Regions from separate parts of the Micromonospora sp. AKA38 genome, predicted to be linked through region 4. Evidence: riboswitches for the same ligand, from Rfam matches in the RefSeq annotation. Region 4 holds a riboswitch; each other region holds the start of a gene.
The links. A riboswitch is a leader RNA that binds a small molecule or an ion and turns the genes downstream of it on or off. The one in region 4 is predicted to bind cyclic di-AMP.
Positions count from the first base shown of each region.

Region 1: it holds a riboswitch for cyclic di-AMP, as region 4 does, so the genes downstream of both, TPA0908_RS00895 (C40 family peptidase) here and TPA0908_RS10575 (coiled-coil domain-containing protein) in region 4, are expected to answer to the same signal.
Region 2: it holds a riboswitch for cyclic di-AMP, as region 4 does, so the genes downstream of both, TPA0908_RS28815 (coiled-coil domain-containing protein) here and TPA0908_RS10575 (coiled-coil domain-containing protein) in region 4, are expected to answer to the same signal.
Region 3: it holds a riboswitch for cyclic di-AMP, as region 4 does, so the genes downstream of both, TPA0908_RS03840 (C39 family peptidase) here and TPA0908_RS10575 (coiled-coil domain-containing protein) in region 4, are expected to answer to the same signal.

Region 1 covers NZ_BNEI01000001.1:173,577-176,776, reverse strand. Annotated here, with positions in the region: gene TPA0908_RS00900 (N-acetylmuramoyl-L-alanine amidase) at 1-757, opposite strand, end outside; cyclic di-AMP (ydaO/yuaA leader) riboswitch at 990-1,125, shown strand; gene TPA0908_RS00895 (C40 family peptidase) at 1,139-2,173, shown strand; gene dcd (dCTP deaminase) at 2,245-2,823, opposite strand; gene TPA0908_RS00885 (pyridoxamine 5'-phosphate oxidase family protein) at 2,902-3,200, shown strand, end outside.
Region 2 covers NZ_BNEI01000007.1:335,406-338,605, forward strand. Annotated here, with positions in the region: gene TPA0908_RS28810 (YibE/F family protein) at 180-1,487, shown strand; cyclic di-AMP (ydaO/yuaA leader) riboswitch at 1,642-1,772, shown strand; gene TPA0908_RS28815 (coiled-coil domain-containing protein) at 1,777-2,802, shown strand; gene TPA0908_RS28820 (carbonic anhydrase) at 2,859-3,200, opposite strand, start outside.
Region 3 covers NZ_BNEI01000002.1:43,895-47,094, forward strand. Annotated here, with positions in the region: gene TPA0908_RS03835 (hypothetical protein) at 1-487, shown strand, start outside; gene TPA0908_RS03840 (C39 family peptidase) at 542-1,402, opposite strand; cyclic di-AMP (ydaO/yuaA leader) riboswitch at 1,602-1,741, opposite strand; gene TPA0908_RS03845 (hypothetical protein) at 2,054-2,809, opposite strand; gene TPA0908_RS03850 (hypothetical protein) at 2,959-3,200, opposite strand, start outside.
Region 4 covers NZ_BNEI01000003.1:472,161-475,360, forward strand. Annotated here, with positions in the region: gene TPA0908_RS10565 (HelD family protein) at 1-660, shown strand, start outside; gene TPA0908_RS10570 (cation diffusion facilitator family transporter) at 738-1,652, shown strand; cyclic di-AMP (ydaO/yuaA leader) riboswitch at 1,795-1,924, shown strand; gene TPA0908_RS10575 (coiled-coil domain-containing protein) at 1,930-3,015, shown strand; gene TPA0908_RS10580 (hypothetical protein) at 3,095-3,200, shown strand, end outside.

The sequences.
Region 1 (3,200 bases), on a different contig from region 4:
GGCGTAGTCCGAGCCGGGCCAGCACGGCCCGGTCCGGCTGCGCGGCGGTGGCGGCCAGCGTGACCCGTTGCCCGTCGTCGGTGGTCCGGGCCGCGCCCTGGCCGAGCTGGTCGTAGACCTCGTCGGCGAAGGCTGCCGCCGCGTCGGACGTGTCCGCGCCGGAGTAGCGGGCCACCGCGCCGTACCAGGCCGCGACGTCGCTGCCGGCGCCGACCGGCCCACCCAGTGCCTTCTGGTACGACGCCAGCAGCGCCGCGCCGCCGCGGATGTTCGCCGCCGGGTCGGTGCGCAGCGTCTGCGCGTCCAGCCCGGTGAGCGTGGCGGCGGCGTCGAGCGTCTGGAGCGAGGCGGCCGGCAGCGGCGTCTCCCGGGTCGGCGCGGCGGCGGTGGCCGGGTCGAGCCGGAGCGGGCGGGCGTCGTCGCCGCGCGGGTCCTCGTCCTCGTCGACGTGGGCGCTGCCCGGCGTGGCCAGGACGTGCGCGGCGTCGGTCAGGTGCATCGGGCCGTAGCCGCCGCTGGTGCTGGGCTGGCCCGGGTGGGTGTCCCACCTCGACTCCAGGTAGGAGACACCGAGCAGCACGTTCTGCGGTACGCCGTACTCGGCCGCCGCGGCTGCGTACTGCTGCTGACGGTCGCCGATGGGCCGGTCCGCCTGCGGCGCGGCGCTCACCGGGCCGGTGGTGGCAAGCGCGGTGGCGGTCGCCACGGCGGCGGCGAGCAGTATCCGTCTGCTCGGCGGCGGGGCTGTGAGGTGCATCGAACCTCCTGGACAGGGATGGGGGTCACTGCGTTCCCACCCTCACGCCAGCCACCCGTGGGGGTCAATACCTTTCCAGGAGGCAATCCAACGCGAAGAAAATCTCCATTCACGTTCGCGCGGCGCATCCGGTACGGAGTGTCACGGCCGTTCGGGTTGCGGATCGATAACGGGAATCCTTACTCTGGTCAATCGTCGGCCGCATGTTTCACCGTCCAGCCCGGTCGGTGACGGCCCGACACCGCCGAGTCGCCCACGGGCGAACCGGGGACCCAGGTTCCTGGGGTGAATCCGCAGCCACTGCGGTAGGGCGCTTCCCTTCCCGCCCGAACCCGTCAGCTAACCCGGTAGGCGGTCAGGCAGAAGGAGTACGGACGCCCGGTGGCCCACCATGCCCCGCGGCCGACGTCGAGCCGGTCGGTCGACCGGTCCGCCGCCGTGCCGCGTTTCCGCTGGTCCCGCTTCACCACCACACTCGCCGCCCTGGTCGGCGCCGCGGTCGTCCTGACCGGTGGCGCGACGGCGGCGCACGCGGAACCCTCGGTCGCCGAGATCGAGGCCCAGATCGACCGCGACTGGAACAAGCTCGAACCCGTCATCGAACAGGTCAACGCCGTCCGCGGGCAGCTCGCGGTGCGCCGCAAGCAGGCCGACGCGCTCGGCAGGCAGATCGCCCCGCTCCAGGCCCGGGTGGACGCCGCGCTCGGCCAGGTCGGCGGGCTCGCCGCCGACGCGTACAAGGGCGACAACCTCTCCACCGTCAACGCGCTGCTGGGCAGCCGTTCGCCGAGTGAGCTGGTCACCGGCCTGGAAATGCTCGACCGCTTCGCGCACCACCAGCAGGAGCAGGTCCGCGACATCGCCGCGCTGCGCGACGAGCTGGCGGCGAAGAAGAAGCCGCTGGACGCGATGGTCGCCGACCTGAGCCGCACCGAGGCCCAGCTCGCGGCGAAGAAGAAGCAGATCGACGCCGAGATCGCCAAGCTCCAGAAGCTGCGGCTCAAGGTGTACGGCAACGGTGGCGGCGGCCCGCTGCGCCCGGCCCCCTGTCCCGCCGGATACCCGGGCGGCGCGGCCGGGGTGGCGGTCAAGTTCGCCTGCGCCCAGATCGGCAAGATCTACGTGTGGGGCGCGGCCGGCCCGGACCACTTCGACTGCTCGGGCCTGACCATGGCCGCCTGGGCGAAGGCCGGGGTCTCGCTGCCGCACAACGCCCGCCAGCAGCACGACGTGACGAAGCGGGTCAGCCGCGCCGAGCTGCGCGCCGGTGACCTGGTCTTCTACTACGGCGACCTGCACCACGTGGGCATGTACGTCGGGGACGGCTGGGTGGTGCACGCCTCCCAGTCCGGCAAGCCCATCACCATGAAGCGCGTCGACGACGGCGACATCAACAGCTACGGCCGCCCCGGCTGAGGTGTTAGGAGGGGCCCCCGGTTAACGCATTCCGCATAACAGGGGGCCCCTCCTCACAACCACGCTCGGCGTCAGCGGGTCGGCCAGGTGCGCCAGCTCTGCCAGGACCGGCTCGGCGTCGGGCCGCGTTGACCCTGGTAGCGCGACCCGTAGACGGCCGAGCCGTACGGGTGCTCGGCCGGCGACGAGAGCCGGAAGATGCAGAGCTGGCCGATCTTCATGCCCGGCCAGAGCGTGATCGGCAGATTCGCCACGTTGGACAACTCCAGCGTGACGTGGCCGGAGAAGCCCGGGTCGATGAAGCCGGCCGTGGAGTGGGTGAGCAGGCCGAGCCGCCCCAGGCTCGACTTGCCCTCCAGCCGACCGGCCAGCTCCTCACCCAGCGAGATCACCTCGAGCGTGGACGCGAGCACGAACTCGCCCGGGTGCAGCACGAACGGCTGCCCCTCGGGGACCTCCACCATCGACGTCAGGTCGTCCTGCTGCACCGACGGGTCGATGTGCGTGTAGAGATGGTTGTTGAAGACCCGGAACAGCCGGTCCAGGCGTACGTCGATGCTGGACGGCTGCACCAGCGTGGGCTCGAAGGGCTCCAGCGCGAGCGTGCCCGCCTTGATCTCGGAGACCAGGTCGCGGTCGGAGAGCAGCATCGGAACACTCTAGCGACAGACGGTGGTGACCAGCGTGTCGGACTACTTCTTCGTACACGTGTTCGATAGACTGTCGGCATGGCTTCCTGGTCCGAATTCGCCGCCGACGAACCCCGACTCGCGGCCGAGATCCGCCTTCTGATGCAGCAGTACGGGCCGGGCTTCGGCTACCTCGCCACGGTCCGCGCCGATGGTGGCCCACGGGTGCACCCGGTCTCGCCGCTGATCACCGACGACGGGCTCTGGTGCTTCGTCATCGACTCGCCGAAGCGCCGCGACCTCGAACGCGACGGCCGTTACGCGCTGCACTCCTTCCCGCCGGAGGAGAGCGACGACGAGGCTTACCTGGCCGGTCGCGCCGTTCCGGTGACCGATCC
Region 2 (3,200 bases), on a different contig from region 4:
TTGCGGCCCACGAAACGCCCCGTTCGCGCCGTTTGCCAGGGCCGCAAGTGCAAGATCGCGCAGGTGGGGTGGCTACCATGACCCGGCGGCGACCCCGGGCGTGGACAGGACGCGTCCGCGCCGGCCGGTGGACGACCGGCCGGTGAACCGGTGCGCCGCGACCCGCAGGGAGAGCCACCGTGGGCGCCGACCACACCCGTCCCGCCCCCGCCGCGCCGCCGGGCGTACGCCGGCTCCTGCTCGCGACCGTGGTGCCGCTCTTCGTGCTCACCGTGCTCGCGGCGCTGGTGCTCTGGCCCCGGGGCGGCGGCCCCGAGCCGGCCGAAGCCGAGAACGTGCCGCGCCACCACGGCACGGTGACCCGGGTGGTGACCGAGCCCTGCCCGCCCACGCCGGAGGCCCCCGAGGGCGGCGGCGGCCGGTGCGGCACCGTGACGGTCGCCGCGGAGCAGGGCCCGGACGCCGGCCGGCAGGTCGAGACGCCGATCCCGGACGGGCCCGGGGCACCACGCGTCGAGGTCGGCGACGAGGTGATCCTGGTCGAGCTGACCGACCCGGCCGACCCGTCGGTGAAGGCGTACAACATCGCCGAGCACCAGCGGGCCACGCCGTTGATCTGGCTGGTGGCGCTCTTCGCCGCCGCGATCGTGGCGTTCGGGCGCTGGCGCGGGCTGGCCGCGTTGGGTGGCCTGGTGGCGAGCTTCGCCATCCTGCTCGGCTTCGTGCTGCCCGGGATCGGCGCCGGCCGGTCCCCGCTGCCGGTGGCGATCGTCGGCGCCGCGCTGATCATGTTCGTGGTGCTCTACCTGACCCACGGCATCAGCGCGCAGACGTCGGTGGCGGTGCTCGGCACGCTCGGCAGCCTGGTGGTCACCGGCGTGCTGGGCACGCTCGCCACCGCCGCCACCCACCTGACCGGCTTCGGCAGCGAGGACGCCACCACGCTCTCCATGTTCCAGGGCGGCGTGGACCTGCACGGGCTGCTGCTGGCCGGCATCATCATCGGCTCGCTGGGCGTGCTGGACGACGTCACGGTCACCCAGGCGGCCACCGTCACCGAGCTGGCGCACGCCAACCCCGACCTCTCCCGACGGCAGCTCTACCGGGCGGCCACCCGGGTGGGCCGGGCGCACATCGCGTCCACTGTCAACACCATCGTGCTGGCGTACGCGGGCGCCTCGCTGCCGCTGCTGCTCCTGCTGGTGGCCGACTCCCGCCCGGTGAGCGAGATCCTGACCAGCGAGTTCCTCGCCCAGGAGATCGTCCGCAGCGCGGTGGCGACCCTCGGTCTGATCGCCGCCGTACCGCTCACCACCGCGCTGGCCGCGGTCGTGGCCACCGCCGGGCGGCGCGGGCCGGCGGCCGGGGCGTCGCCGCCACCGCCGGGCCGGCCCCCGGCGGCCCGCGGCGAGGCGCTGGAGGCGCTCGGCGGGACGCCGACCGAACGGTGGCCCGACCGCCGGGGAAGTACGGATGTCGCATGGTGACACTCCGCAGCGTGACGGCGCGCGTGAAACGCGATGCTGGTCACGCTGGGCAATGTCGAATTCTCGCGATTGGTCGGCTTCCGGGCGTAGATCCCCGGTCGACATCTCGGGTAACCTCGCTGCCGGTCACCGCCGAAGGCGCGCACCCGCGCCTGCGGTGCCGCCGCCCAATCGCCTCCGGGCGAGCCGGGGAACCAGGTACATGGGGTGAATCCGCGTCAGCGGTAGGGGCCGCTTCCGTCCCGAACCCGTCAGCTAACCCGGTCGGCGGCCGACGGAAGGGAACACTGTGACGGCACCCCTGCGCCGCTGCTTGACACCCGTGGTGGCCGTGCTCGCCGCGCTCGCCGTGCTGGTCGGGCCGACCCCGGCGTCGGCGGCTCCGCACACCGCCGCCCCCAACCCCTCGGGGCACTCGGAGGACGACGACCCACCGCTGATCAGCGAGGCCGTCACCGCCGCCAACCGGGCCTACCTCCAGGCCAAGTCCAAGCTGGACACGTCGCGCAAGCGGCAGCTCAAGCTCGCGCTCGAGGTGAAGGCGGCGCAGAACGAGCTCGACGCGCTCAGCCCGCAGGTCACCGAGATCGCCGCGCAGTCCTACCGCACCGGTCGGGTCGGTGCGATGGCGATGCTGCTGGAGAGCGACTCGCCCGACTCGTTCGTCCGTCGGGCCAGCGCCCTGGACGAACTCAACCTGTTCAACGGGCAGCGGCTCGCCGCCATCAACGCGGTGAAGACGCGCGCCGAGCAGGCCAAGATCGCGCTCGACGCCGAGGTGCGCGAGCAGGAGAAGCAGACGAACGCGATGGCCCGCGAGAAGGTCGAGGCGCAGAAGGCGCTGAAGCTGGTCGGCGGGCTGGACTTCACCGGTGGCCTGGTCTCGGCCACCTCCCCGGTTGCCAAGATCGGCCCCGGCCGCACCGCCGACGGCGGGTGGAAGTCCGAGTCGTGCAGCGAGAACGACCCGACCACCTCCGGCTGCGTCACGCCGCGCACGCTGCACGCGTACAAGGAGGTCAAGCGCGCCGGCTTCAACCGCTTCGTGGGCTGTTACCGCCCCGGCGGGCCGTGGGAGCACCCCAAGGGCAAGGCGTGCGACTGGTCGTTGCAGAACAGCGGCTTCTCGCCGTGGCACAACAACGACACCCGCCGGTACGGCAACGAGGTGGCCGCCTTCCTCATCCGTAACGCCGACCGACTGGGCATCTACTACGTGATCTGGAACCGGCAGATCTGGTTCCCGGCGACCGGCTGGAGTTCCTACAGCGGGCCCTCGAACCACACCGACCACGTGCACATGTCACTGCTCTGACGCGTACGCGAGAAGGGGCCGCCTCCGGGCGGCCCCTTTCGTGTGTCCGGGGGTGGTCAGCCGGCGAGCGCCGGGTCCGCCGGTGCGGCCGGCGCGGGCACCGGGGCCGGGGACTGCGCCACCGTCCGCACCTCACCGCCGCTCAGCCGGTACGACATGCCGGCCACCGAGCACGCTCCCGCGGCCACCCGCTCGGCGAGCACCGTCGAGCGGGCCAGCAGGGTCTCCACGGTCTGCGCGATGTGGACGTCGATGATGCCGTCGAGGTCCTCGACCTCCTGCCGGGCGGCCCGGAGCAGGCTGGGCGAGACGGCGTCCACCACCGCGCCCAGGTGCCCGGCCGGCGCGGAGCCGGTGCGGACCGCCTCGCGGGCCGCCTGGACCGCGCCGCACGAGTC
Region 3 (3,200 bases), on a different contig from region 4:
CGGTCCGATCGCCGGTCATGTCGAGTCCGCGCACGCCGCTACGGCCAAGCCGGTCACGGCGGTGGCGAGTGTGCAGGGTGAGCAGTCGACGATCAACCTGAACGACGAGCAGACGGCGAACGTGAAGGCGATCATCGCGGCGACGAAGAAGGCCGGGCTGCCGGAGCGGGCTGCGGTGGTCTCGATCGCGACCGCGTTGCAGGAGTCGAAGCTGGAGAACCTGGGCCATCTCGGCGACCGCAACGACCATGACTCGCTGGGTCTGTTCCAGCAGCGCCCGTCCTCGGGTTGGGGCACCCCGGAGCAGATCACCGATCCGGAGTATTCGACGCTTGCGTTCCTGAAGGGGTTGAAGCAGGTTGACGGCTGGCAGGACATGCCGCTGACCGAGGCCGCGCAGACGGTGCAGGTGTCGGCCTACCCGGACGCGTACGCGCAGTGGGAGAAGCAGGCCACCGACCTCGTCGGCAAGCACTGGAACAGCTGAGACGACGCGAAGGCCGGCACCCCGGACAGGGGTGCCGGCCTTCGACGCGTACGGTCAGGCGGAGTAGCCGCGCGTGGCCATCCAGTTCGCCAGATCGATGGTGCTGATCCAGTACGCCGGCAGCGACGGGTCGGCCGAGTCGGCGATCCGTACGGTCCGACCGTCGTTCTGGTAGCCGACCACGGCGATGTAGTGGCCGCCCGGGAACGAGTGCCAGCCGCCGTTGGTGTCGGTGGCGTCCCCGACGACGTTCGAGACCACCGCCCGGCCGTTGCGGACCGCGTTGACCACGTCGGCCTGGAGTCGGTCGATCTGCGCCTTGGTGGCCGTGCCGGGGATCATGCGGGTCCGGTACGGGTCGCCCTTGACCTGCTGGTTGAGCACCCGGGTGGTGTCCTCGGCCGAGTTGGTGCCCATCTCGGTGGTACCGAGCGCGACGGCGAGCGTGTCCTGGCTGCGCTCGATGCCGGTGGCGCTGAGCGCGTTCCGCACCGCGGCCGGGCCGCAGTAGTAGTAGGTGGTCTGCGCCTGGTAGTCGTAGTCGAGCACCTTGCTCGACGGCGGCTTCGGCGTGGCCTTGCGGGTGGTGTCCGGGTCGGCGACCTTCGCCGTGGGCGAGGCGCTGGGCGAGCGGCGGGGCGAGGCGCTCGGCGACGCGCTCGGCGACGCGCTCGGCGACGCGCTCGGCGACGGGACGGCGATGCGCGCCTCGCTGCGGCTGGCGGTGTCGCCGAGGCGGGAGCCGAGTTCCGCCACCGCGGCGGTGCTCTCCTGCCGGGTCGGCGCGTCGTCGGTGGCGGTCAGCGCGGCGCCGGTGCCACCGGCCAGCACGAGGGCCGCCGCCGAACCGGCGATGATCTGGTACGGACGCTCGGTCGCGAGGCGACGCAGGTGGCGCTTCAGGTGGTACTTCACGGGTTTCCTCCACGGGGTGGGCGGCACGCGCCGACCCCGCGCGTGGAGGAACTCACACGCGCTGGCGGGCGGGACGGCCGCGGGAAGTCGCCCGGATGCCGGGCGGGACGGGGTCGGAAGCGCGTCGCGTCAGGCGAGCGCCGGCACCCCGGGGCCGTGGAGGCGGGGAGACGTTCGGGGGGTGGTGGGCACGGGATGGAACTCCTTCCGTGGCCGCCGACCGGGTTAGCTGACGGATTCGGGCGGGAAGTACGCCCTACCGCGGCCGTGGGCTCGCGGATTCACCCCGGTGTTGCGTTGGGTCCCCGGTTCGTATGCACGATTAGGCGGGTCGGCGCGGCGTCGCCATCTGCGATCGGGAACCGCACCGGACGCGCCGACACTACCGGCGGGTACAGGCCCTGCCAAGCGCTCTCACCTGCGTAAACATCCTCGACGACTACGGATTCGGAACAGCCGGTCACCGACCTCCCTCAATGGGACAAGCGGCTACGTCGGCGCCGTGCGGCAGGAAGCGGACATCCGGCCGACGAAGAATCGGGCAGCGGGCGCAGCAGGGGCCATCGATCCGGACGGTCGCCGGCGGACGGCACCGGTGACCGGCCTCACCGGTTTCGGGTAACGATTCGGTCGACGTGCTCCCCGGGACGCTCAGCCGACGCGGGCCGGACGCCACCGCACCGCCGACGGGGCCGGGACGCGGCTCGCCGACGAGACGCGGGACGTGGGCACCGGCCGCAGCGCCGTGGCAGCCGCGCACGCCTCGGCGGCGAGCGTGCGGGCCGCCTCGGCGGCCAGTTCGGCGTCCCGCCACGCGAGGCGTTCCCGCTCGGCGGCCGTCTCCCAGCCGGCCCGCCGCCCGTCGCGGACGGTCCGGGCCAGCACGATCTCCTGCTCGGCCGGGTGCCGGCGCGGGTCCCACCCGTTGCGGTGGGCGAGCACGTCGGCGAGCTGGCGGGCGGTCAGCTCCCCCCGCCAGTGCGCCGTCATGGCGGCGTGGTGCAGCCAGCGTTCGCGCGCCGCGTACTCGGCAGGGGTGCGGGGTGTGTGCGGGGCGGGCAGCGCGCCGGCGCCGGCCAGGCGGCGGGCGGCGGCGTCCGCCTCGTCGTAGGCGGTCCAGGCCCGCTCGGCCTCGCTCTGGGCGGTCAGCCACTGCTCGCGACGGCGACGGGCGGTCTGCGCGGCCCCGGCGGCGGCCATCGCCACCTCGTCGGCGTACCGGGCCAGGTCGGCGCGGTGGAGCGCCTCCGCGTCGACGGGTTCGAGTGCCGGCTCCCCCGCGCCGTCGCGTTCCGGTCGAGCGACCAGCACGGCGAGCAGGACGAGGGCGAGCACGGTCAGCGCCGACCAGATGGCGGCGGCCTCGGGGACGGCGGTGAGGAAATTGAGGAGAACGGTCTGCGACATGGTCGGCACCTCACGGGAGACAGTGGCGGGTAACTCCGCACGGCCGGTCGGGGGCGGGGCGCGGCCGGAGTCCGGGCGCCGCCGGGCCGCCGAGGGGCGGTGCGGGGTGAGGTTCGGTGGGCGCGGTCACGGGCCGGGCCCGTGGCGGCTCAGCGGGCGGGCGGGGCCCGCGGACCGGCCGGAGCCGGCGGCTGGCCGACCGGGAACGGGTGCCGCCCGGTCGGGGGCGGGGCATCGCCCACCGGCTGCGGCTCGGGAACGCCGACGCGGCTCCGCTGCCGATCGACGGCGGGGACGCCCTGCCGCTCGACGACGGTGTCGCCCTGCCGCTCGGTGACGGTGTCGCCCTGCCGCTCGGCGGCGGTGTCGCCCTGCCGGTCGGCGACACTGC
Region 4 (3,200 bases):
GCCCGGGAGCGCCCGGTGGACTACCGCGACTTCGCCCACGTGGTGGTGGACGAGTCGCAGGACGTCTCGCCGATGCAGTGGCGGATGGTCGGTCGGCGCGGCCGGCTGGCCTCCTGGACCGTGGTCGGCGATCCGGCGCAGACCGCCTGGACCGGCGATCCGCAGGAGCTGGACCGGGCGCGTGACCAGGCGCTGGGGCGGCGGCCCCGGCGTCGCTTCGAGCTGACCACCAACTACCGCAACTCGGCGGAGATCTTCGCGGTGGCGGCGGCGGAGATCCGCCGGCGGTATCCGGATCTGGCGCTGCCCGTCGCGGTGCGCTCCACCGGCGTGCCACCGGTGGAGCGGACGGTGGCCGCGGCCGAGCTGCCGGCGGCCACGGTCGAGGCGGTCCGGGCGCTGCTGGCCGAGGTGGAGGGCACGGTCGGCGTGATCACGCCGGTGCCGCGCCGGGACGAGGTGGCCGGTTGGCTGGGCGACCTCGACGCGGGCCGGCTCCAGGTGGTCACCAGCCTCCAGGCCAAGGGCATGGAGTACGACGGGGTGGTGCTGGTCGCGCCGAGCGAGATCCGGGCCGACCCGGGTTCGGGTGTCCGCACGCTCTACGTCGCGCTGTCCCGGGCCACCCAGCGCCTGACCACGCTCGATCCGGTGGGCTGACGCCACAGTTACTTGCACACATAGCGATGTGAGCATAGATTGGGCCCGTCCGGGATCCGGGGCGGGAGGGTGTGTGCGTGGGCGCAGGTCATGACCACAGCGCTGCGGTGGCCAACGCGGCGCACCGGCACTCCGGTCGGCTCTGGGCGGCGTTCGCGCTGCTCGCCGTGCTGATGGTGGTCGAGGCGGTGGCCGCCGTCACGACCGGTTCGCTCGCGCTGCTCTCCGACGCCGGCCACATGTTCACCGACGTGCTCGGCATCGGCATGGCGCTCGCGGCGATCACCGCCACCCGGCGCGCCCGGACCGACCCGCAACGCACGTTCGGGCTCTACCGGCTGGAGGTGCTCGCCGCGCTGGCCAACGCGGTGCTGCTCGGCGCCGTCGCGGTCTACGTCCTGATCGAGGCGGTACGCCGGTTCGGCGAGCCGCCGGAGGTGCTCGCCGGACCGATGCTGGTGGTGGCCGTGCTCGGCCTGCTCGCCAACATCGCCGCGTTCGCGCTGCTGCGCTCCGGCGCCCAGGAGAGCATCAACCTGCGCGGCGCGTACCTGGAGGTGCTGGGCGACCTGCTCGGCTCGCTCGGCGTGATCGGCGCCGCGCTGGTCATCGCGGTCACCGACTGGTGGTGGGCCGACCCGCTGGTCGCGGTGGCGATCGGTCTGTTCATCCTGCCGCGCACCTGGCGGCTCGGCCGGGCCGCGGTGCGCATCCTGGTGCAGGCCGCGCCGGAACACCTCCAGGTGACCGCCGTGCACGACCGGCTGACCGCCGTGCCCGGCGTGGCGGAGGTGCACGACCTGCACGTCTGGACGCTCACCTCCGGCATGGACGTGGCCTCGGCGCACCTGACCACCGATCCGGGCGCGGAGGTCGCCACCGTGCTGGCCGCCGCCCGGGCCGCGCTGCACGAGGACTTCTCGATCGATCACGCCACGTTGCAGATCGAACCCGGAGCGTCCGCCGGCGCCTGCGGCCCGACCGGCTGGTAGTTAGGACAGACTTAAATTCGAGTGGCTATTGTTAGCTTATGCCGGTTTTGCCCGGTATCCGGTTCCGGGTGACGGAGCCGGCTCCGGGCAACGCCGGTAGGCTCGGTCGCGGCCGACCCGCAGGCGTCATCCGGCGCCGACGGAGCGGCCGTCGCCTAATCGCCCGCGGGGCGAGCCGGGGAACCACGTACGTGGGGTGCATCCGCGTCAGCGGTAGGGATCTTCCGTCCCGAACCCGTCAGCTAACCCGGTCGGCGGTTGACGGAAGGACACGTGAATGCCCCCAGTGGCACCTGTACGACGGACGGCCGCCCGGATGGCGGCCCTGCTCGTCGCGATGCTGACCCTCGGCCTCGTGACGGCGCCGGTCTCCCCCGCCTCGGCGGCGCCCCCGACCGGCCGGCTCGCCGCCGCGCCCGGTGACGACGACGAGGGCGGCACGCCGGCGCTGCGCGCCAAGCTCGATGCCGCCAGCAAGGGCTGGCTGGAGGCCAAGGCCGCGCTGAGCCGGTCGGTGACCCGGCAGAAGCAGCTCAACGAACGACTCGTGACGATCGACGCGGAGCTGGTCGAGCGCGACGCCAAGGTCGGTGAGATCGCCGAGGTGGCGTACCGTACCGGCCGGATGGGCACCGCCGCGGCGCTGCTCGGCAGCACCAGCCCGGAAGGCTTCATGGACCGGGCCGCCGCCCTGGAGACGGTCGCCGCGCACGAGGACCGGACGCTGCGCGAGCTGATCACCACCCGCGACGAGGCGATCCGCACCCGTACCGCGCTCGACGGCGAGGTCCGCGAGCAACGCAAGCAGGTCACGGTGATGGCCAAGCGCAAGGAGCAGGCCGAGCAGGCGCTGGAGGAGGCCAACAACCGGCCGTCCGCCAGCAGCGGCGGCGGCAGCAGCGGCAGCGGGATCCGGGGCACCTCCACCGCGAACGCGAAGCCGGCCAAGCGCAACTCCGACGGCTCCTGGCCGGCCGAGTCGTGCAGCGTCAACGACCCGACGCCGGCCAGCGGCTGCATCACCCCACGTACGCTGCACGCGCTGCAACAGGCCAAGGCCGCCGGCTTCACCCGGTACGTCTCCTGCCACCGGCCCAGTGGCTCCGGCGAGCACCCGAAGGGTCGGGCCTGCGACTTCGCGGCCCAGAAGAGCGGCTTCGGCGGCGTGGCCAGCGGCGGCGACCGGACGTACGGCAACAACCTGGCCGCGTACTTCGTGCGCAACGCCGACCCGCTCGCCGTGCTCTACGTGATCTGGTTCAAGCAGATCTGGCTGCCCAGCAGCGGCTGGAAGTCGTACAGCGGGGGCAACGGCGACCCGTCCAGCGACCACACCAACCACGTGCACCTGTCGGTCTACTGAGCACTACGCCCCACGACGTACACCGGGTGTCGTCGCGCGGACCACGACGTGGGCCGCGCGACGGGGCGACGATCGGGACATGAGACGACTCTCCCCCGCCGGCCGCAAGGCGCTGCTCACCGCGCACCTGGCCACCTCGCTGGGCTGGCTCGGCACCGACCTGACGCTGCTCGCGCTCGGCGTCG